DNA from 4 places in the Enterobacter sp. ECC-219 genome. Region 3 is predicted to be linked to each of the others. Evidence: predicted binding sites of a transcription regulator. Region 3 holds the regulator's gene; each other region holds the start of a gene.
What was found. Region 3 encodes PhoB, which activates phosphate uptake and scavenging genes when phosphate is short. Its sites were predicted from a motif close to CTGTCATAAAACTGNCNNAT; they were not measured.
Positions count from the first base shown of each region.

Region 1: a site for PhoB is predicted at 3,040-3,059, ahead of glpT (glycerol-3-phosphate transporter). Genes of this name have one in related genera too.
Region 2: a site for PhoB is predicted at 3,423-3,442, ahead of V1603_RS06040 (esterase-like activity of phytase family protein). Genes of this name have one in related genera too.
Region 4: a site for PhoB is predicted at 1,715-1,734, ahead of phnC (phosphonate ABC transporter ATP-binding protein). Genes of this name have one in related genera too.

Region 1 covers NZ_CP143680.1:4,165,139-4,170,522, forward strand. The annotation lists gene glpQ (glycerophosphodiester phosphodiesterase) at 510-1,568, opposite strand; gene glpT (glycerol-3-phosphate transporter) at 1,580-2,932, opposite strand; gene glpA (anaerobic glycerol-3-phosphate dehydrogenase subunit A) at 3,183-4,811, shown strand; gene glpB (glycerol-3-phosphate dehydrogenase subunit GlpB) at 4,801-5,384, shown strand, end outside.
Region 2 covers NZ_CP143680.1:1,285,925-1,291,308, reverse strand. The annotation lists gene V1603_RS06045 (3'-5' exonuclease) at 102-1,946, shown strand; gene V1603_RS06040 (esterase-like activity of phytase family protein) at 2,019-3,377, opposite strand; gene V1603_RS06035 (YfaZ family outer membrane protein) at 3,788-4,333, shown strand; gene V1603_RS06030 (hypothetical protein) at 4,333-4,653, shown strand; gene V1603_RS06025 (NAD-dependent succinate-semialdehyde dehydrogenase) at 4,698-5,384, opposite strand, start outside.
Region 3 covers NZ_CP143680.1:1,739,258-1,744,641, forward strand. The annotation lists gene sbcC (exonuclease subunit SbcC) at 1-747, opposite strand, end outside; gene sbcD (exonuclease subunit SbcD) at 744-1,949, opposite strand; gene phoB (phosphate response regulator transcription factor PhoB) at 2,137-2,826, shown strand; gene phoR (phosphate regulon sensor histidine kinase PhoR) at 2,848-4,143, shown strand; gene brnQ (branched-chain amino acid transporter carrier protein BrnQ) at 4,553-5,384, shown strand, end outside.
Region 4 covers NZ_CP143680.1:1,034,282-1,039,665, reverse strand. The annotation lists gene crfC (clamp-binding protein CrfC) at 1-238, opposite strand, end outside; gene V1603_RS04830 (zinc ribbon domain-containing protein YjdM) at 832-1,167, shown strand; gene yjdN (VOC family metalloprotein YjdN) at 1,248-1,685, shown strand; gene phnC (phosphonate ABC transporter ATP-binding protein) at 1,822-2,610, shown strand; gene phnD (phosphonate ABC transporter substrate-binding protein) at 2,634-3,650, shown strand; gene phnE (phosphonate ABC transporter, permease protein PhnE) at 3,703-4,482, shown strand; gene phnF (phosphonate metabolism transcriptional regulator PhnF) at 4,503-5,228, shown strand; gene phnG (phosphonate C-P lyase system protein PhnG) at 5,229-5,384, shown strand, end outside.

The DNA of each region.
Region 1 (5,384 bases), 2.4 Mb from region 3:
GAGAAATCCCCAGTAATTTATAAGCAGAAGCAATAACGTTGTTTCAGAACGACTAAAGGCTTTCAGCGACGCCCTGGTCCGGCTGTAAATCGCCGAAGCGTTTCCGTAAGGCCGGGGCGAGGCGCACGGATGCGCCGAGAGGGCGTGGCCTGCAGGGATGCAGGCTCATGCCCGACCCGATAGCCTGAAGGAATAAGCTGAGGGTACCGCGAAGCGGCGATTTACCGCCGGGAGCCCGGGTCGCCAGGGCGGTGGCGATTGAGCCGCCCTGGCACGTTCACCGGTCATGTCCTTACAGAGTAGCAAGGAACATAAAGTGAACGGAATGACCACCGGAGCCGTATGTTCCCCCTCACCCCAGCCCTCTCCCTCAAGGGAGAGGGGGTCGTCCATGCAAACATTATTTTGTGGGGATCCCTCAGCCCTGTGGGAGAGGGTTAGGGTGAGAGCATCAGGCCGCAGAGCCTGATTGTCGGGTGGCGGCTTTCACCTTACCCGACCTACAAAACCTACTTCCGGTGAATGAATTCAACCGCTTTATCCGGGAAATCCGTAAACAGTCCGTCCACGTCCGCCTGCTTATACAACACCTCATAGAGCTGATTCACATCCGTGGCGTACGGCGGCAGTTGGTCTGCACGCACCGTGTACGGATGCACCTGCATCTTGCTGGCGTGCGCCTCTTTCACCATCGCCGTCAGCTTCACGTGGCCCGGCGTTGAGCCTTCCGCCACCAGCATGTGGTAATCCGGCCCGATGCCATCGGCGTACTGGGCAATCTGCTTCATTGCGCCCGGCTTGAACATCCAGTCGTAGCTGTAGTTCACCCACTTCCCGTCCGGCTGCTTCTCCTGAGTTTCGTTCCAGTCGGTATAGGCAATCAGCTGTACCAGATTGAGATCCATCCCCATCTTCGGCTCCAGCTCGGTTTTGATGCGCTTCAGCTCGGCGGCGTCAAAACATTGCAGGTAAACTTTGTCCTTCTTGCTGGTGTAGCCGTACTGTTTCAGCACCTCCAGCGTCTTCGCGGCAATGTCTTTTCCTTCCTGATGATGGAACCACGGCGCTTTGATTTCCGGGTAGATGCCGATATTTTTACCGGTGGAGTGGTTCAGCCCCTGAACAAACTCAATCTCTTCCTGGAAGGTATGGATTCGGAAGTCGGATTTGCCCATCGGGAAACGCCCCGGATAGACCTGCACCTTCTTGCCGTTTTCAATCTCGAAGCCTTCGGTAAACTTCAGGGAGCGGATCTCCGCCAGGGTGAAATCGATGGCGTAGAAACGGCCATCCTTGCGGGCGCGGTCCGGGAAACGCTCCGCCACGTCCGTCACGCGGTCAAGATAGTGGTCATGCAGGACGACCAGTTGGTCGTCCTTGGTCATCACCAGATCCTGCTCCAGGTAATCCGCGCCCTGGGCATAGGCCATCGCTTTCGCCGGCAGCGTATGCTCCGGCAGATAGCCGCTGGCACCGCGGTGAGCAATAACGATTTTATCCGCCGCCAGCGCGGAGCCTGTCATCAGGCCTGCCAGCAGCAGACCGGTTGCTAGTTGAGTTAATTTCATCGCAATGCTCCTTATTGACGACGCGCCAGCACTTCCGCGTGGTGACGTTTCTCGCCGATCATCACAATAACCAGCAGCAGAACCGCCAGCACGCTACCGCCGATCATCACCATAAAGCCGCCGTCCCAGCCGAAGAAGTCAACGGTATAGCCCACAATGGCGCTCGCCGCGACCGAGCCGCCCAGGTAACCAAACAGACCGGTAAAACCTGCCGCCGTGCCCGCCGCTTTTTTCGGCGCCAGCTCCAGCGCGTGCAGGCCGATCAGCATCACCGGACCGTAGATCAGGAAGCCGATAACGATCATACAGGCCATATCCACGCCCGGATTACCCGGTGGGTTAAGCCAGTACACCACGGTGGCGATGGTCACGAGGGTCATAAAGAACACGCCCGTCGCGCCGCGGTTGCCTTTAAACACTTTGTCCGACATCCAGCCGCAAATCAGCGTGCCCGGGATCCCGGCATATTCATACAGGAAGTAGGCCCAGGAGGATTTATCCAGCGCGAAGTGCTTCACCTCTTTCAGGTAGGTCGGAGACCAGTCCAGAATGCCGTAGCGCAGCAGGTAAACAAACACGTTCGCTACCGCGATGTACCACAGCAGCTTGTTAGGCAGCACGTACTTCATGAAGATCTGTTTTGCGGTCAGCTCTTCTTCGTGCTTCTCGCTGTAATCGTCCGGATAGTCGTTTTTGTACTCTTCAATCGGCGGCAGCCCGCAGGACTGCGGCGTATCGCGCATCAGGGCGAAGGCAATAATCGCCACCAGAATGGCGCCAAAGGCAGGCATATAAAGCGCGGCGTGCCAGTCGTTAAACCAGGCCATCCCCAGCAGGAACAGCAGAGGTGGAAGCCCGCCCCCGACGTTATGCGCGCAGTTCCACACCGATACAATGCCGCCACGCTCCTTCTGCGACCACCAGTGGACCATGGTACGCCCGCACGGCGGCCACCCCATCCCCTGGAACCAGCCGCAGATGAACAGCAGGACAAACATAATGGCAATGCTGGACGTCGCCCACGGCACAAAGCCCATGAACAGCATGACCGCTGCCGCCAGGATCAGACCGGCGGGCAGGAACACGCGCGGATTCGAGCGATCCGACACGGAACCCATGATGAATTTAGAAAAACCGTAGGCGATAGAGATCCCCGACAGCGCGAATCCCAGATCGCCGCGTGAAAAGCCCTGCTCCACCAGATACGGCATGGCGAGCGCAAAGTTTTTACGTACAAGGTAGTACGCCGCGTACCCGAAGAAGATCCCCAGGAAAATTTGCCAACGCAGACGACGGTATAGCGGATCAATTTCTGCCTCTGGCAGACGCGCCCGGTGTGGCGCAGGTTTGAAGATACTGAGCATAACAGCCTCCGTGGCCTTTCAAAAAATGACCAGGCATCTCGTGCCCGGTTACAGAGGCGGGGATGTTAAAAAAACATGCGGTTTGTTACTGTGAATCAACGCACAGATTGTTACAGAAATATGACAGAATGCGCAAAAAAGCGCATGAAATCACGTTTCAGTTTCGAATTTCGCGCGTTTATGTTCGAAATCAAACAAACCACACGATCTATGTGGCTAAATGCTAAAAAACGAACATAGAGGAAAGGCAATGACAATTCACGATCCACGCTACAGCGATGTGATTATCATTGGCGGTGGCGCAACCGGCGCCGGCATCGCACGCGATTGCGCCCTTCGCGGCTTAAGCGTCACGCTACTGGAGCGCCACGATATTGCCACGGGCGCAACCGGACGAAACCACGGCCTGCTCCACAGCGGCGCGCGGTATGCGGTTACCGACGGTGAATCCGCGCGCGAATGTATCGCTGAAAACCAGATCCTCAAGCGCATCGCCCGCCACTGCATTGAGCCGACCGACGGCCTCTTTATTACGCTTCCCGAAGATGACCTCGCCTTTCAGTCAACCTTTATAACCGCCTGCACTGCAGCGGGCATTCAGGCCGAGGCCGTCGACCCGGCGCTGGCGCGGCGGCTGGAGCCATCGGTGAACCCGACGCTTATCGGCGCGGTGAAAGTGCCTGACGGCACCGTCGATCCGTTCCGCCTGACCGCCGCCAACATGCTGGATGCCCGCGAGCATGGCGCGCACATTCTGACCGGACATAAAGTGACCGGGCTTATTCGCGAGGGGCATCGCATCTGCGGCGTGCGGGTGTTTGATACGCAGTACAACGAGCACAGCGAGCTGTATGCCGCCGTGGTGGTCAACGCGGCGGGGATCTGGGGCCAGCGCATTGCGGAGTATGCCGACCTGTCGGTGCGCATGTTCCCGGCGAAAGGCTCGCTGCTGATCCTCGACCACCGCATCAATAACCACGTGATCAACCGCTGCCGCAAGCCGTCTGACGCCGATATCCTCGTGCCGGGCGACACCATTTCGTTAATCGGCACGACCTCCACCCACGTGGACTACAGCGAGATTGACTACAACCGCGTGACCGCCGAAGAGGTCGACATCCTGCTGCGCGAAGGAGAAAAACTGGCCCCGGTGATGGCGCAGACGCGTATTCTCCGCGCCTACGCGGGCGTGCGTCCCCTTGTCGCCAGCGACAACGATCCAAGCGGACGGAACGTCAGCCGGGGCATCGTGCTGCTCGATCACGCCGAGCGCGACGGCATGGACGGGTTTATCACCATCACCGGCGGCAAGCTCATGACCTACCGTCTGATGGCGGAGTGGGCGACCGATGCCGTCTGCCGCAAGCTCGGCAATACCGAGCCGTGCGTCACGGCAGAACAGCCTCTACCGGGATCGCGCCAGTCTACCGAAAAAACGCTGCAAAAAATCATCTCCCTGCCGGCGCCGCTGCGCGGTTCGGCCATCTACCGCCACGGCGACAGAACGCCACAGTGGCTCGGTGAAGGAAGATTGAGCCGCAGCCTGGTGTGCGAGTGCGAAGCCGTTACCGCAGGCGAAGTGCAGTACGCGGTAGAGAACCTGACGGTCAACAGCCTGCTCGATCTCCGCCGCCGCACCCGCGTCGGAATGGGCACCTGCCAGGGCGAGCTGTGCGCCTGCCGTGCGGCCGGGCTGCTGCAGCGTTTTCATACCACCACCGCCACCCAGTCGCTCGATCAGCTCAGCGCGTTTTTGAACGAGCGCTGGAAAGGCATTCAGCCCGTCGCCTGGGGGGATGCCCTGCGCGAAAGCGAATTTACCCGCTGGGTCTATCAGGGGCTTTGCGGCCTGGAGAAGGAGCAACACGATGAAATTTGATACCGTGATTGTCGGCGGCGGGCTGGCAGGCTTGCTTTGCGGCATCAAACTCACGAAGCAGGGGCTGCGCTGCGCCATTATCACCCGCGGCCAGAGCGCCCTGCACTTCTCGTCGGGCTCGCTGGATCTGCTGGACGAAGCGTACCGCGATAAGCTGCCGCCGGAGCACCCCTATCACCTGATTGGCGCGCAGCATATTGACCGCCTGGCGCTGGAAGCCGAAGCGCTGCTGGCGGACAGCGGCGCGCGTCTGAAGGGGAGCGCCAGGCAAAACCATCTGCGCGTTACGCCGCTCGGCACCCTGCGCTCCGCGTGGCTCAGCCCGGAGGAGGTTCCCGTTGCCCCCGTCAGCGCGGGACGAGTGCGGGTGGTGGGTATTAGCGGCTTTCTGGATTTTCAGCCCCATCTCGCGGCGGCATCGCTCTGTCGCCAGGGCGTTAACGCCGACACGGCAGAAATAGAGCTGCCCGAGCTTGATGTCCTGCGCGACAACCCGAGCGAGTTTCGCGCGGTGAATATCGCCCGTTTTCTGGATAACGAGGACAAATGGCCGCTGCTGTATGACGCGCTCAG
Region 2 (5,384 bases), 450 kb from region 3:
TCTGTTAATGTCCTTAACAATAATGAAATCCTGCTTAGATTAATATTTACGACAATAATAATTGCGCAGAGTTATACTATTCATGAATTGGTAGACATCACATGGCACTCATTATTCCCACAATCAGCAGCTGTAGCGAGAAGATCACGGCTGGAGAAAAAAGGCTGGCAAGACTCCTGGAGGGGGGCCTCAGCGAACAGTGTACCTGCTGGTATGATACCCGAATGGGAGACAAAGACGATCATCCTGATTTTGTGATTCTGGCTCCCGAAAAAGGGCTGTTGTTTATAGAAGTGAAAGACTGGTTTATCACAAAAATAAAATCGGCCAACAAAACGCATATTCATTATGAAACTAAAAACGGCGTCGAGCCGTGGAAAAACCCACTCGAACAGGTTCGACAATATACCTTTCATATCATCAACAGCCTGAAAAACGATCCTTTGCTTCGCCAGCAGGGAGATCATGAAGGCAGCTTTATTATGCCGTATGGATACGGTGTTTATTTGAGCAACATCACCCGGGCACAGCTGGAAAAGAGTTTTACCCCCGAAGCGTTAGAAGAAATATTGCCCACCAGCCAGGTGATTTGCAAAGATGAACTGACCGAGTTTATGCCCCGAGAACAAATCTCCGCCCGGCTCGAATCCCTTCTCAAACACCACTTCGTTCATCACACAACACCACAGCAGCTCGACCGCATCCGATGGCATCTTTATCCCGATGTCCGCATTAACCCATCGGTCACGCGGGTTGACCTGGATAATTTTACGTTCCACACACCTGATGTGGTATGCATGATGGACAGGAACCAGGAACAACTCGCCAGAAGTATGGGGACGGGACACCGGGTCATTCATGGTGTGGCAGGATCAGGCAAAACGCTCATTTTGTATCACCGCTGCATCGAGCTTGCCAACAATATAGAAAACACCAAACCGATACTGGTGATTTGCTACAACATTACGCTGGCCAAAAAGCTCAAAGCGCAGCTCGAACAGCACAACCTGAGGCTTCCTGTCGAGGTTATCCATTTTCATGCCTGGTGCTACCAGCAATTAAGCGCGCATCGACGTCTTCCCCCCAGGAGCAAAAACTTTATTGAACTAATGGAAAATGCGCTGACGGTGGCATTTGAAGAGGGCATTATCAAACCAGAACAGTACAGCGCCGTTTTGATAGATGAAGGACATGATTTTAAGCCGGAATGGCTAAGAATCCTCGCTAAGATGCCGGACGATAAAGATAGCTCCCTGCTTTTCCTCTACGATGACGCTCAGTCAATCTATCAGAAAAAGAAAGCTCTCGATTTTACCCTGTCCAGCGTCGATATAAAGGCGCAGGGCCGCACCACTATTCTGGATACCAATTATCGCAACACCCGGCAAATACTCCATTTTGCCAGCAGTATTGCTTTTAATTATCTCAATAATCACATTGAAGATTCCCTCAAATACCAGCTGCCCGCCGCAGGTGGACTGTCCGGAAACTATCCGGCGCTGGCAAGCTTTGATAATCAGGACGAGGAAATTACACGCGTTCTCGATTGGGTCACTGAGCAGCGACAACAGGGTGTTGCCTGGTCGGAAATCGCCATACTCTGCCCCTCAACTTACAGCATTTCGGGTATGCTCGGACCAAGGCTCGAAGCCCGCAAGATCCCCTACCAGATGATTGTCTCCAGCGATGATAAAAAACACTGGTCACCACAGAATGATTTCCTCTGCGTAATGCCGCTGCCAAGCAGTAAGGGTCTTGAATTTCAATCGGTCGCCATTATGGATGCCGCAAAGGAAAGGAATGAAGAAGATCTGAGCGACGATATTAAGCGACTGTATGTTGGATTTACCCGCGCGCGCCAGAATCTTCTGGTGACCATGCACGGAACCGGAAGTCTGCGCGATCATCTGGTCGAGACCTGGGAAAAGAGCGTTAAGACGGTCTAGCTGTCCAGTAAGCACCAAACAATCCCCTCTCCCCTGCGGGGAGAGGGTTAGGGTGAGGGGTAACGCCTGGTATTATTTCAACGCCTCCGGCAGCGTCACAATCCATAGCTCGCTGTCTGACTCCGGCTTCTTCAGCGGCTTCACGCTGAGCGTGGTTTCCACCGGTTTATCATCCAGCGTCAGCTTGCCTTCCGCGTTCACTCGATAATCCTTGAGCTTTTTGCCCTCGACCGGGTGCTGCATCGCCACCTTCACGCCAAAGTCGTTATCGTTCGCCACCGCAAGCCGTTTGCTGTCGATCAGCGCCAGCCCTTCGGCCTTCTCCTGCTGCCAGCCCAGCGCGCGCAGATCGACGACCTGCGTTTTTGCAGCAAGGATAATGCCGCGCTGCGCCAGGGTTTTCTCATCATCAAACTCCGGGTACTCGCCCGGCTTGTCGAAGGCGGTCAGGTCGCTCGCCTTGCTCAGATCCACCTTGTAGATAAGGTTACGCATCGCGTCGTTTTTATCCTCACCCTGCTCAATCAGCAGGATGTGCTGGTCATCCAGTGCCACGATGTCGCCGATTTTGGCATCGCTGTTTTTGCTGTAGGCCGCGCTGTCGATGGGGTAGCCGTACATCGCCGTTTTCCCGGTCGCCGGGTCGAAGCTGACCAGACGCGTAAACAATGCCTGCTTTTTGCTCTTACCGTCGATATCCAGCGTGCTTTGCACGGCGGCGATAATACGCCCGTCCGGCATCCGGGTCAGGCCTTCAAAGCCACGGTTCGGCTGGCGCCATTTGATAACGTTTGGCAGACCGCCCGCGATGGATTTTTCCCCTTCCGCGGCCTGCGGCCCGTGGATCGCCAGAATTTTCCCTTTGCTGTCGACGTTAATCAGGAACGGGCCATACTCGTCGCACAGCCAGAAGCCGCCTTTGCCGTCCGGGGTGATGCCTTCCGTGTCCAGACCGCGGTTGTCACCCTTCAGAATTTTGAGGGTATCGCTGAACGCTACTTCATTGGTGGAGCCAATCACGCCGCTTTGCAGCGGCAGGCCGTTAATCTCGCCTTTATCATCATGCAGCGGGCGGGCATCCGTTGCCTCAGCTTTGCCGTTCTGAACGCGGATAGTCATCAGTAGCGGCGCGAAATCCGGAGTGACAAAAATTTTGGCTTCGTTTTTGCCCATTTTGGGCGCATCGGCGTTGGGACCGCGATCGGTCACGGTCGCGAAGGTAAGGGCATCGCCCTGCTTGCCCGTAAACAGCAGGCCAGAACCAATCCCCACCGGGAGTCCATTCGGAAACGCGTCGGCAAACGCGCCGCTGTATTTTACGTGTGAGCCGTCAGGGAAGCTGACGACATAGCGCTCCGCCGTGGGCTGCGCCGCCAGGCCAGAGAAAGAGAGCGCACAACCGATAAGCACAGGAATAATTTTTCTTTTCATATTGTTAGTATCCAGAAAGTGAAGCCCACAACGTAATGAACAAACGTGTCAGAAAAATGACATAGAACGAAAACGTGGCCGGGCATCTGAACGAATATTGACCACAAAGATGTAAAAAATTGTTTTTTTATGTGATTTTAGAAATGGAATTGGAAATTATTAGAATCCCAATTAATTCATCTCAAATTACTATCCCCGGCTTGTTCAGATTTCGTTTAGTCACAAAATTAAACTGTTCCTCAACGCCTGAAATTTGTGCGTTGACACACCAACAACCTAACCTTTGCGTTACAAATAAAGATAAAAAAATTAACAATACCAGCATTAAAAGTCGATTTGCATCACATTTGCAGTCATAAACATCGCTTGTTAAGGTGCCCCCAGATTAATTTGATGATGAGGCACGAAACATGAAAAAAATGAATATCCTTCTCCTTTCTGCTCTGGCTGCCGTATCAGGTTCCGCACTGGCAATGGGCGGCAGCATTGAACAGGGTAAAAACTTTACCAACCTCAATCTGGAAATGGGGAAATCCTCATCCGGTGTTTATCTCGAAAGTAACTGGCTGAAAAACACCGACGACGGTACCCAGACTGGCGGCGTGGGCGCAGGTTACAACCTGGAAGTGGGCCCGGTGATGCTGAACGCGGGCGCAAAAGCCATCTACATTGGCCCGAAAAAAGGCGATAACGGCGTTGCTTTCCCGATTGGCGGCGGCGTAAACGTTGCGCTGACCGACAGCATCCACGTGTACGGTGAAGGCTATGCGGCACCAGAAGGCCTGAACAACAGCGTGAAAAATTACGTGGAAGCCAACGGCGGCGTAAGCTGGACCCCAATCAAACCGGTTACGCTGAAAGTGGGCTACCGCCACGTGAGCGTTGACGGCAAAGATGGTCGTCCAAACCACACCCTGATTGACGGCGCATATGTAGGCGGTGGAGTCAGCTTCTGATGAAACACCGCATCACCGCGCTTTGCGTTTTGAGCCTCACGCTGATGCTCACCGGGTGCGTCCAGTACAAATGGGTAAAACCGGGCGTCAGCGATACTGAGATGAATAAAAAGCTCACGGAATGCGAAGCGCAGGCCCTGATCGATCTGCCCCCGGATAACGTAGTGACCGGTTCGAGCTCGGAAAAAACGGACAAAAAGAACAAGAAAAAGGATATTTCCACGAGCTACACGGTAGAAGACGCGAATGAATATCGCCGGGATACGTTAGTCGACAGCTGCATGTTTAAAAGCGGCTGGGACAAGATCGAAGTGCAATAATCCCTTTAAAAAAACCTGCCGGCTGGCAGGTTTTTTATTACCTCTTACTTACGCACCACCACCAGCTTCTGGTTCACAAACTCTTTGATACCCAGATCCGACAGCTCGCGCCCGTAGCCGGAGCGCTTCACGCCGCCGAACGGCAGCTCTGGCGCGGTATCGGTGAGCCAGTTGATATACACCATCCCGGTCTCGATCCGCGACGCCATTTTCTTCGCGCGCTCGATATCCTGGCTGAACACCGCCCCGCCCAGGCCGTAGTGGGAGTCGTTTGCCAGGGCGACCGCCTCGTCGTCGTTTTTGACCACGTACATTTGCGCTACCGGGCCGAAGAACTCTTCAAAGTACGCCGGGTTGTCGCGGGAGATATTCGTCAGGATCGTCGGTTCGAAGAAGCTCCCGTCGCGCTGCACCGGCTTGCCACCATAGTGCAGTGTGGCACCATTTTTCACCGCCTCGTTAACCTGTCTGGTGAGCGTTTCCAGCGCATCTTTAGACGACAGCGGCCCCAGCGTGGTGCTCTCGTCCAGCGGATCGCCAATTTTCACCTGCTTAAACGCTTCGGTGAATTTGCTCAGGAAGGCATCCGCAATCTTCTCATGCAGAATAAAGCGCTTCGCCGCGGTGCAGACCTGCCCGGCATTGTTGAGTCGCGCATTCACGCCAATTTTGACGGCCTTCTCCAGGTCTGCATCATCCAGCACGACGAAGACGTCGTTACCGCCCAGCTC
Region 3 (5,384 bases):
AAGCCACTGAAAATCTTTCTGCTGTCGCTGCTGTTGGGCCAGCAGGGTTTTCTCTTCGTCAGTAAGTGCCTGCAAACTTTGCTGCAACTGCTGCTGTTGCGCTTCGCTGAGCAGCACGACGCCCGCCGCCTGCGCCTCGTACTTTTCCAGCACGCCGCGTGCAGCTTTGTGTTTTTCAAACACCATGGCGGAAATCTGACCGTAGATCTCGGTGCCGGTTAGCTCTTCCAGCAATTCTGCGCGATCCCCCGGTTTGGCATTCAGGAAGGCGGCAAACTGCCCCTGCGAGAGCAGCATCGAGCGGGTAAAGCGGCCGTAGTCCAGTCCGGTGAGCGCCGCGGTTTGCTCCAGTTTATCCGAAACCTTATCGGCCAGAATCTTGCCGTCCTCGCAGCGGGCCAGCTCCACGCGCGGTGCCTGTAAGTTCCCGTCCGGCTGGTTGCGCGCCCGGTTCTGGCTCCAGAACGCGCGATAGGCAACGCCTTTCACCTCAAACTCCACTTCCGCCAGGCACTCGGCGGTGTCGCGCGTCATCAGGTCGTTTTGCGCCTGAGAGACCTTATTCAGGCGCGGCGTTTCGTGGTAGAGCGCAAGGCAGATGGCGTCGAGCAGGGTTGTTTTGCCCGCGCCGGTTGCGCCGGTGATGGCAAACAGGCCGTTGCTGGCAAACGGCTCCGCGGTGAAGTCAATTTTCCACTCGCCCTTGAGGGAGTTGAGATTTTTCAGACGCAGGCTCAGAATTTTCATGCGTTTTCTTCCTCGTCATTGAGGGCGTGCAGGGTATGGCTGAACAGCTCGTTGAGCCGGACGCGCTTCGCATCATCGATCTCTTCCTGCGACAGGCGGCGTTCAAATACCTCTTCTACCCGCAGTTCACTAAGGGTTTCACGCTGTGCGCCGAGCAGAATTTTCTCGCGCTGCTCGCGGCTGCGGCGCACCAGCAGCACCTCTACCGGCAACTCTTCGGTCAGCGCCTGAATTTTCCGCTGCATATCGTGGAGGTAGTCGTCGGTGGTGATTTCGATATCCAGCCAGACGGGAGGGTTAAGCGCCGCGCCGCGCCACTGCTCAAGCTGGGCGGTAATGGCGTCCAGATCGCCCTTCAGCACCGCCAGCAGCTGGGTGACCGGCACCTCCAGCGTCTCGACGGCGCTGAGTTTACCCTCGCTGAAGCTCACCAGATGCACGGACTTGGCTTTCCCGGTTTCATCGAAGCTGAGCGAAATAGGGGAACCACAGTAGCGGATATGCTCGCAGCCGCCGATGACCTGGGCACGGTGAATGTGCCCGAGCGCGATGTAGTCGGCTGGCGGGAAGTTTTGCGCCGGGAACGCATCCAGCGTGCCGATATAGATCTCGCGGACCGCGTCACTTTTGCTGGCCCCTACGGTGGTGAGGTGCCCGGTGGCAATGACCGGAATGGCCTGTTCACCGCGCAGGGCGCAGGCATCGGCGTGCTGCTGGTGGTAATAATCGGTGATGGCCTGCAGGAGATGCTGCTGCTTTTCCGCACCCGACAGCCCCGCCTGGCTTTGCACGATGTCGCGCGGCCGTAAAAAAGGAATGGGGCACAGTACCGCCCCCGGGGTGCCGTCGCGTTTTTTCAGGATCTGCGGCGCGTGCCCGGCGCTGGCGACCACTGTAGTATTGAGAAACGCCAGGATGTCGCGGGATTCATTGAGCGTCGCGACGGAATCATGGTTGCCGGCAACAATCACCAGATGACAGCCGGTCTGCTGCAGGTTGACCACGAAGCGGTTGTACAGCTCACGCGCATAGCTGGGGGGCGAGCCGGTATCAAAGATGTCACCCGCCACGATAATCGCGTCCACCTCGTGCGTCCGGGCCGTTTCCAGCAGCCAGTTCAGGAACGCTTCATGTTCAGCCGCACGGCTTTTGCTGTAAAAATTTTGACCCAGATGCCAGTCCGAGGTGTGAAGTATGCGCATAGGAGATCCGTGGCGAAAAACGATGCGGGCGATTATAAACTGTCAGGGAGAGGAAAATAACCGCTGTAATAAAACAACAGTTTGCCATTTGTAGTGGTACTGTTTTTCATAAATCTGTCATAAAACTGACGCATAATGGCGCCGCATTACAAACTTGTAACTTAAATAAGATAAGACAGGGCAAAGTATGGCGAGACGTATTCTGGTCGTAGAAGATGAAGCTCCAATTCGTGAAATGGTGTGCTTCGTGCTCGAACAAAATGGCTTCCAGCCGGTTGAAGCGGAAGATTATGACAGCGCGGTGAACCAGCTGAATGAACCCTGGCCCGATCTGATTCTGCTTGACTGGATGTTGCCCGGCGGCTCCGGACTGCAGTTTATCAAACACCTGAAGCGTGAAGCGCTGACCCGCGATATTCCGGTTGTGATGCTCACGGCGCGCGGAGAGGAAGAGGATCGCGTGCGCGGTCTGGAGACCGGCGCGGACGATTACATTACTAAACCGTTTTCCCCAAAAGAGCTGGTTGCGCGCATTAAGGCCGTCATGCGTCGGATTTCGCCGATGGCGGTGGAAGAGGTGATCGAAATGCAGGGCCTCAGCCTTGACCCAACGTCACACCGCGTGATGACCGGCGAAACCCCCCTCGACATGGGGCCTACCGAATTTAAACTCCTGCACTTCTTTATGACCCATCCGGAACGCGTTTACAGCCGCGAGCAGTTGCTGAATAACGTCTGGGGAACTAACGTGTATGTCGAAGACCGGACGGTTGACGTACATATCCGCCGCCTGCGAAAAGCGCTGGAACTGAGCGGCCACGATCGCATGGTACAGACGGTCCGCGGCACGGGTTATCGTTTCTCGACCCGTTTCTGAACAATGACAGGAGTGTGACGCGTGCTGGAACGTCTGTCATGGAAAAGGCTCGTCTTTGAACTGATCTTATGCTGTATTCCGGCCCTTCTTCTGGGGGCCTTTCTTGGGCATCTGCCGTGGTTTCTGCTGGCGGCGGTCACCGGGCTGTTAGTCTGGCATTTCTGGAACCTGTTGCGTCTCTCATGGTGGCTGTGGGTTGACCGCAGTATGACGCCGCCGCCGGGAAGCGGCAGCTGGGAGCCGCTGCTGTACGGTCTGCACCAAATGCAGATGCGTAATAAAAAGCGCCGTCGCGAGCTGGGAAGCCTGATCAAACGCTTTCGCAGCGGTGCAGAGTCGCTGCCGGATGCCGTTATTCTGACGACCGAAGAAGGGACAATCTTCTGGTGTAACGGCCTTGCGCAACAGCTGCTGGGCCTGCGCTGGCCGGACGATAATGGTCAGAATATCCTCAACCTTCTGCGTTATCCCGAGTTCACGCTGTATCTGAAAAAGCGTGATTTTACCCGTCCACACAATCTGAAGCTGAATAACGGTCGCCATCTGGAAATCCGCGTTATGCCCTACAGCGATCGCCAGTGGCTGATGGTGGCGCGCGACGTTACCCAGATGCACCAGCTGGAAGGGGCGCGTCGTAACTTCTTCGCCAATGTGAGCCACGAGCTACGCACTCCGTTGACCGTGCTGCAGGGCTACCTGGAGATGATGCAGGAGCAAACCCTGGAAGGCGCGCCGCGTGAAAAAGCGCTGCACACGATGCGTGAGCAAACGCACCGTATGGAAGGGCTGGTGAAACAGCTGCTGACGCTCTCGAAGATTGAAGCGGCGCCGTCGCTTGCGCTGAATGACACCATAGATGTGCCAATGATGCTGCGCGTCGTGGAGCGTGAAGCGCAGACGTTAAGCCATAAAAAACATCAGCTGACCTTTGACGTCGACAATACGCTGAAGGTGCTGGGCAGCGAAGATGAACTGCGTAGCGCCATCTCCAACCTGGTGTACAACGCGGTAAACCATACGCCGGAAGGGACGGATATCGTAGTGCGCTGGCAGCATACGCCGACAGGCGCCGAGTTTAGCGTGGAGGATAACGGGCCGGGGATTGCCCCGGAGCATATTCCGCGCCTGACCGAGCGTTTCTACCGGGTGGATAAAGCGCGTTCGCGGCAGACGGGAGGGAGCGGACTGGGGCTGGCGATTGTGAAACACGCGGTGAATCACCATGAAAGCCGTCTTGATATCCAGAGTACCCTGGGTAAGGGAACCCGCTTCAGTTTCGTTATCCCGGAACGATTAATTGCCAAAAAGAGCGCCTGACGGCAGGTGTGTCATTTTACCTTTCCACGGGTCAGCGTTTGCTGGCCCGTTTGCTTTGCAGTCAAGCGAAACGCGTGTGAATTTTATACGGCTGGCTGTTTTTTGTTCGCATGATTAGCCATGGGTTTTTCTTATAATTAGCGTATTGTGCTGGAGTATATTTTCATGCTGGCATATTGTTCTGGTTTTACGATCCCACCTTGCCTTTAAACGTTATAAGCGTTTAAATTGCCCCCCAGATACTGTCAGACCGACTGTATTTGCGTGGTAAATCGAAAAACTATTCTTCTCCACGCCAGGACGGGAGCATTTCCCGCTGAAATTGAGCAAATTTTCGGCTGTATCGTCCCGTCAGGGGAATCGAAAATCTCAACGTTTTCAACACCACATCCACAGGCAGTAAGGTTTTATGACCCATCACTTAAAATCGCGTGACATTATCGCGCTGGGCTTTATGACATTTGCGCTGTTCGTTGGCGCAGGCAACATCATTTTCCCTCCAATGGTTGGCTTACAGGCGGGTGAACACGTCTGGACCGCCGCGTTTGGTTTCCTGATTACTGCCGTGGGTCTGCCGGTCCTGACCGTTGTCGCGCTGGCGAAAGTCGGCGGCGGCGTGGATAGCCTCAGCACCCCGATTGGTAAAGTGGCGGGCGTACTGCTGGCTACCGTCTGCTATCTGGCCGTTGGCCCGCTGTTTGCGACCCCGCGTACCGCGACCGTTTCCTTCGAAGTAGGTATTGCTCCTCTGACCGGCGACGGCGCGATGCCGCTGTTTATCTACAGCCTGATTTATTTTGCCATCGTGATCCTGGTTTCCCTCTATCCGGGCAAGCTGCTGGACACGGTCGGTAACTTCCTGGCACCGCTGAAAATTGTGGCGCTGATCGTGCTGGCCGTGGCGGCCATCATCTGGCCAGCCGGTCCAATTAGCGACGCGATGGACGCCTATAAAAACGCCGCGTTCTCTAACGGCTTTGTGAACGGCTACCTGACGATGGATACGCTGGGCGCGATGGTGTTTGGTATCGTTATCGTTAACGCCGCGCGTTCCCGCGGTGTGACCGAAGCGCGTCTGCTGACCCGCTATACCATCTGGGCTGGCCTGATGGCCGGTGTAGGCCTGACGCTGCTGTATCTGGCGCTGTTCCGCCTGGGCTCTGATAGCGCGATGCTGGTCGATCAAAACGCCAACGGTGCGGCTATCCTGCACGCTTACGTTCAGCACACCTTCGGTGGTG
Region 4 (5,384 bases), 700 kb from region 3:
GAACCATTTCCAGACGTGTTATTTTGCGTAATTCATTATTCAGAGTTGCCTGCTGTGCTTCAACGCCCCGCGCACTAAAATGCAAAGGCAGAACGTTGTTCTTTTCTCCCGTAATAGCCGCCGTCGTGTTCTCCAGCATCGCTGTCGGCATTGACCTCAGGGTATCGAGATTTTGCAGGGCGAGCTGTAACAAACGTTCAGCTTCCTGGCTTAATTCAAAAATGGTCTGTGTGTGCATGATAAAAGCCTTTCCTTAACGCAAATTTATTACTTTTATTAAGCCACTTGTTTTAATTATAATGTTCAGGCTTATATGATCACGTGTGGAAAACATGTTCACCGGAATATAACTGATTGAAGATAATCAGAAATAAATGGCTATCCCTGCATGGCGTGTAAAGCTCTCCTCAAGGCCCGGAAGCCAAAAGATAAAAAGCCTGACCCATTTTAAGAAGCTCCAGGATATATCATCATTATTTACCCACCTAAAAAGAGAGGGATAGGCCGCCGCCATAAGAAATGTATGGCAGCAAAGTTCGAAGATAAATAACAATGTGTTGCTTCACCTTATCTGAAATGAAGGTGCGTAGCAATTTGCCGTAATAAAATATTCGATATATTTAGCGACTTCTCTTTCCACCGTGTTAATGACGTTAGCATCGCTTAGCTGACTGACAGTAAGTGTCACTCACAATACATTTTCTGCGTTTTTTAAATTCACAATATCACCGACAAACGTGTGGATTTGCGCTATACTTGCCGCCTTTTTCGGCACTCTGCCGTCATTAAGCTGGCACTTTCCAGCGCGTTAACACTTTTGAGGATACCGATATGCAACTCCCACACTGTCCAAAATGCAATTCTGAATACACCTATGAAGATAATGGCATGTTCATCTGCCCGGAATGCGCACACGAATGGAATGATGCCGAGCTAGCGCAGGATGCTGATGCGCTGGTCGTCAAAGATGCGAACGGCAATCTGCTGGCGGATGGCGACAGCGTAACCGTGGTCAAAGATCTGAAGGTGAAAGGCAGCTCTTCCATGCTGAAGATTGGTACCAAAGTGAAGAATATCCGTCTGGTTGAAGGCGATCATAATATCGACTGCAAAATTGACGGCTTCGGTCCAATGAAACTGAAATCTGAGTTCGTGAAAAAGAACTGATTTACCCGCCCGGTGGCGCTTCGCTTACCGGGCTTTCGGGAACTACACTTAACGGGCTTTTCTTACGTGAGGTAAAGATTATGCCGTTAAGTCCCTACATCTCTTTCGCCGGCAACTGTGCAGAGGCTACCGCCTTCTATCAGCAGGCCGTCGGCGCAGAACTCCTCTATAAAATAACCTTCGGCGAAATGCCAAAAAGCGATAACAGCGAAGAAGGCTGTCCGTCCGGCATGCAGTTTCCGGATTCGGCTATCGCCCACTCCAATGTCCGCATTGCGGGCAGCGATATCATGATGAGCGACGGGCTGCCGCCGGGCAGCAGCGCACAGTACGCGGGCTTCACGCTGGTGCTCGACACGCAGGATGTGTCGGAAGGCAAGCGCTGGTTCGACAACCTCGCCGATGGGGGCAATATCGAAATGGCCTGGCAGGAAACCTTCTGGGCGCACGGCTTCGGTAAGGTCACCGACAAATACGGCGTGCCGTGGATGATTAACGTCGTTAAGCAACAGCACTAATTTTCGGGCGGTGGGCGGTCTGCCTCCGCCTGTCATCAAACTCCCCTCAACTCTTCAAACTCCCGCAACCTGCACTTAACCCAAATGTCATATTGATGCGCCAGCATGAGGCCACATTTATCGTGAGGCCCAGCACATGCAAACTGTTATCCGCGTCGAGAAACTGAGCAAAACCTTCAATCACAACAAGGCGCTGCATGCCGTTGATCTGACCGTCCAGCAGGGCGACATGGTGGCGCTTCTCGGGCCGTCTGGTTCGGGAAAATCCACCCTTTTACGCCACTTAAGCGGCCTCATTACCTGCGATAAAACGCCGGAAAGCCACATCGAGCTGCTGGGCAACACCGTGCAGCGCGCAGGGCGTCTGGCGAGCGATATTCGAAAAAGCCGCGCCCGGACGGGCTACATCTTCCAGCAGTTCAACCTGGTGAACCGTCTTACGGTGCTGGAGAACGTGCTGATTGGCGCCCTCGGCAGCACCCCGTTCTGGCGCACCTGCCTGCGCTGGTTCTCCCCATCCCAGAAGCAGGAAGCCTTACAGGCGCTGACCCGCGTCGGCATGGCGCACTTCGCCCACCAGCGCGTCTCCACCCTCTCCGGTGGACAACAGCAGCGCGTCGCCATCGCCCGCGCGCTGATGCAGAAAGCGCAAATCATTCTGGCCGACGAGCCTATCGCCTCGCTGGACCCGGAATCGGCGCGCATCGTGATGGAAACCCTGCGCGACATCAACCAGAACGACGGCATTACCGTGGTGGTCACGCTGCATCAGGTGGATTACGCCCTGCGCTACTGCGAGCGCATTGTCGCCCTGCGGCAGGGGCATGTCTTCTTTGATGGCGCGAGCCATCAGTTTGATAACGAACGTTTAGATCATCTCTACCGCAGCGTAAACCGCGTCGAAGAGCGCGCGCAGGCTGCATAACGTCCCCATAACGAGGAATGGAAATGAACTATAAAGCCGTTGCCGCGCTGGCCTTTACCAGCATGTTCAGCATCAGCACCCTGTTAAGCCCGGCGTATGCGGAAGAGCAGGAAAAAGCGCTGAATTTCGGCATTATTTCGACGGAATCACAGCAGAACCTGAAGCCTCAGTGGGAACCGTTCCTGAAAGATATGGAAACCAGGCTGGGGATCAAAGTAAACGCCTTTTTCGCCCCGGACTACGCGGGCATCATCCAGGGAATGCGCTTCAACAAAGTGGACATTGCCTGGTACGGTAACCTCTCGGCGATGGAAGCGGTGGACCGCGCCAACGGCCAGGTCTTTGCCCAGACCGTTGCGGCAGATGGCTCCCCTGGCTACTGGAGCGTACTGATCGTCAACAAAGACAGCCCGATCAACACCCTCAACGACATGATCGCCAAACGCAAAGAGCTGACTTTTGGTAACGGCGATCCGAACTCCACCTCCGGCTTCCTCGTTCCCGGCTACTACGTCTTCGCGAAAAACAACATCTCCACCAGCGACTTCAAACGCACGGTGAACGCCGGGCACGAAACCAACGCGCTGGCCGTGGCGAACAAGCAGGTGGACGTTGCCACCAACAACACAGAAAACCTCGACAAGCTGAAGACCTCCGCGCCGGACAAGCTGAAAGAGCTGAAGGTCATCTGGAAATCGCCGCTGATCCCTGGCGACCCGATCGTCTGGCGCAAAAATCTCTCCGAAAGCACCAAGGACAAGGTCTACGACTTCTTTATGAACTACGGCAAAACGCCGGAAGAGAAAGCGGTTCTGGAACGTCTGGGCTGGGCGCCGTTCCGTGCGTCCAGCGATCTGCAGCTGGTCCCGATTCGCCAGCTGGCTCTGTTTAAGCAGATGCAGGCCGTGAAGGACAACAAAGGGCTGAAGGACGAGGAGAAGACCAGCAAAGTGTCTGAAATCCAGGCTCAACTGGAAGACCTCGACCGCCTGACCGCCGCGATCGGCGCGATGACCAGCGTGAATAAAGCGGTGCAGTAGTGCTTTTCTCCCTCTCCCTGTGGGAGAGGGGACATAACCCAAAGGAGTCAACATGCAAACCATCACCCTCCCGCCGCCAAAGCGCAGCTGGTTCTCGCTCATCAGCTGGGCCATTCTGCTGGCGGTGCTGGTTATCTCCTGGAAGGGCGCAGAAATGGATCCGCTGCTGCTCTTCAAAGATTCCGGCAACATGGCCACCTTCGCCGCCGACTTCTTCCCGCCGGACTTCAGCCAGTGGCAGGACTACCTCAGCGAAATGGCGGTCACTCTGCAAATCGCCGTCTGGGGTACTGCCCTTGCCGTCATTCTCTCCATTCCGTTTGGCCTGATGAGCGCTGAAAACATCGTGCCGTGGTGGGTCTACCAGCCGATGCGCCGCCTGATGGACGCCTGCCGCGCCATCAATGAAATGGTCTTTGCGATGCTGTTCGTGGTGGCCGTTGGCCTGGGTCCGTTCGCGGGCGTCATGGCGCTGTTCATCCACACCACCGGCGTACTTTCCAAACTACTGTCCGAAGCGGTCGAAGCCATCGAGCCCGGCCCGGTGGAAGGCATCCGCGCAACCGGCGCCAACAAAATCGAAGAGATCCTTTACGGCGTCCTGCCGCAGGTGATGCCGCTGCTGATCTCTTACTCTCTGTACCGCTTTGAGTCCAACGTCCGCTCCGCCACCGTCGTGGGTATGGTGGGCGCAGGCGGGGTTGGCGTCACCCTGTGGGAAGCGATTCGCGGTTTCCAGTTCCAGCAAACCTGCGCCCTGATGGTGCTCATCATCGTCACCGTCAGCCTGCTGGATTTCCTCTCTCAACGTTTGCGTAAGCACTTCATCTGAGAAGCGAGGCTTTGATTTGTATGCACTTATCCAGACATCCGACCAGTTACCCCACCCGCTGGCAGGAGATTGCGGCAAAGCTCGAAGTGGAGCTGCGCACGCACTACCGCTGCGGGGACTACCTGCCCGCCGAGCAGCAGCTTGCCGACCGCTACGAGGTCAATCGCCATACCCTGCGCCGCGCCATTGACCAGTTGGTCGAGCGCGGCTGGGTGCAGCGCCGCCAGGGCGTGGGCGTGCTGGTGCTGATGCGCCCGTTCGACTACCCGCTTAACGCCCAGGCGCGCTTTAGCCAGAACCTGCTGGATCAGGGCAGCCACCCGACCAGCGAAAAGCTGCTCTCGGTATTGCGCCCGGCCTCCAGCCACGTGGCGGACGCGCTGGGGATACAGGAGGGTGATAACGTCATTCACCTGCGCACGCTGCGTCGGGTCAACGGCGTGGCGGTGTGCCAGATTGACCACTACTTCGCGGACCTGGCCCTCTGGCCCGTACTGCAAAACTTTACCAGCGGTTCTCTGCACGACTTTCTTCAGGATGCCACGGGCATCGCCCTCAAGCGCACCCAGACGCGCATAAGCGCCCGCCGCGCGCAGGCAAAAGAGAGCAAGGTGCTCGAAATTCCCAACATGGCCCCGCTGCTCTGCGTACGCACCCTCAACCACCGTGACGGCGAGATCAACGCGACGGAATACTCCGTCAGCCTGACCCGCGCCGACATGATTGAATTCACCATGGAGCACTGAATGCACGTCGATACCTCCACCCGACAGCGCTGGATGCGCGTGCTGGCCCATTGCCAGCCTGCCGCCCTGCGCGAGCGCATGAACGCGCTGGGCCTGGCGCCTGACTACGACACGATCCGCGCGCCGGAAATCGGCCTGGTACAAATCCAGGCGCGG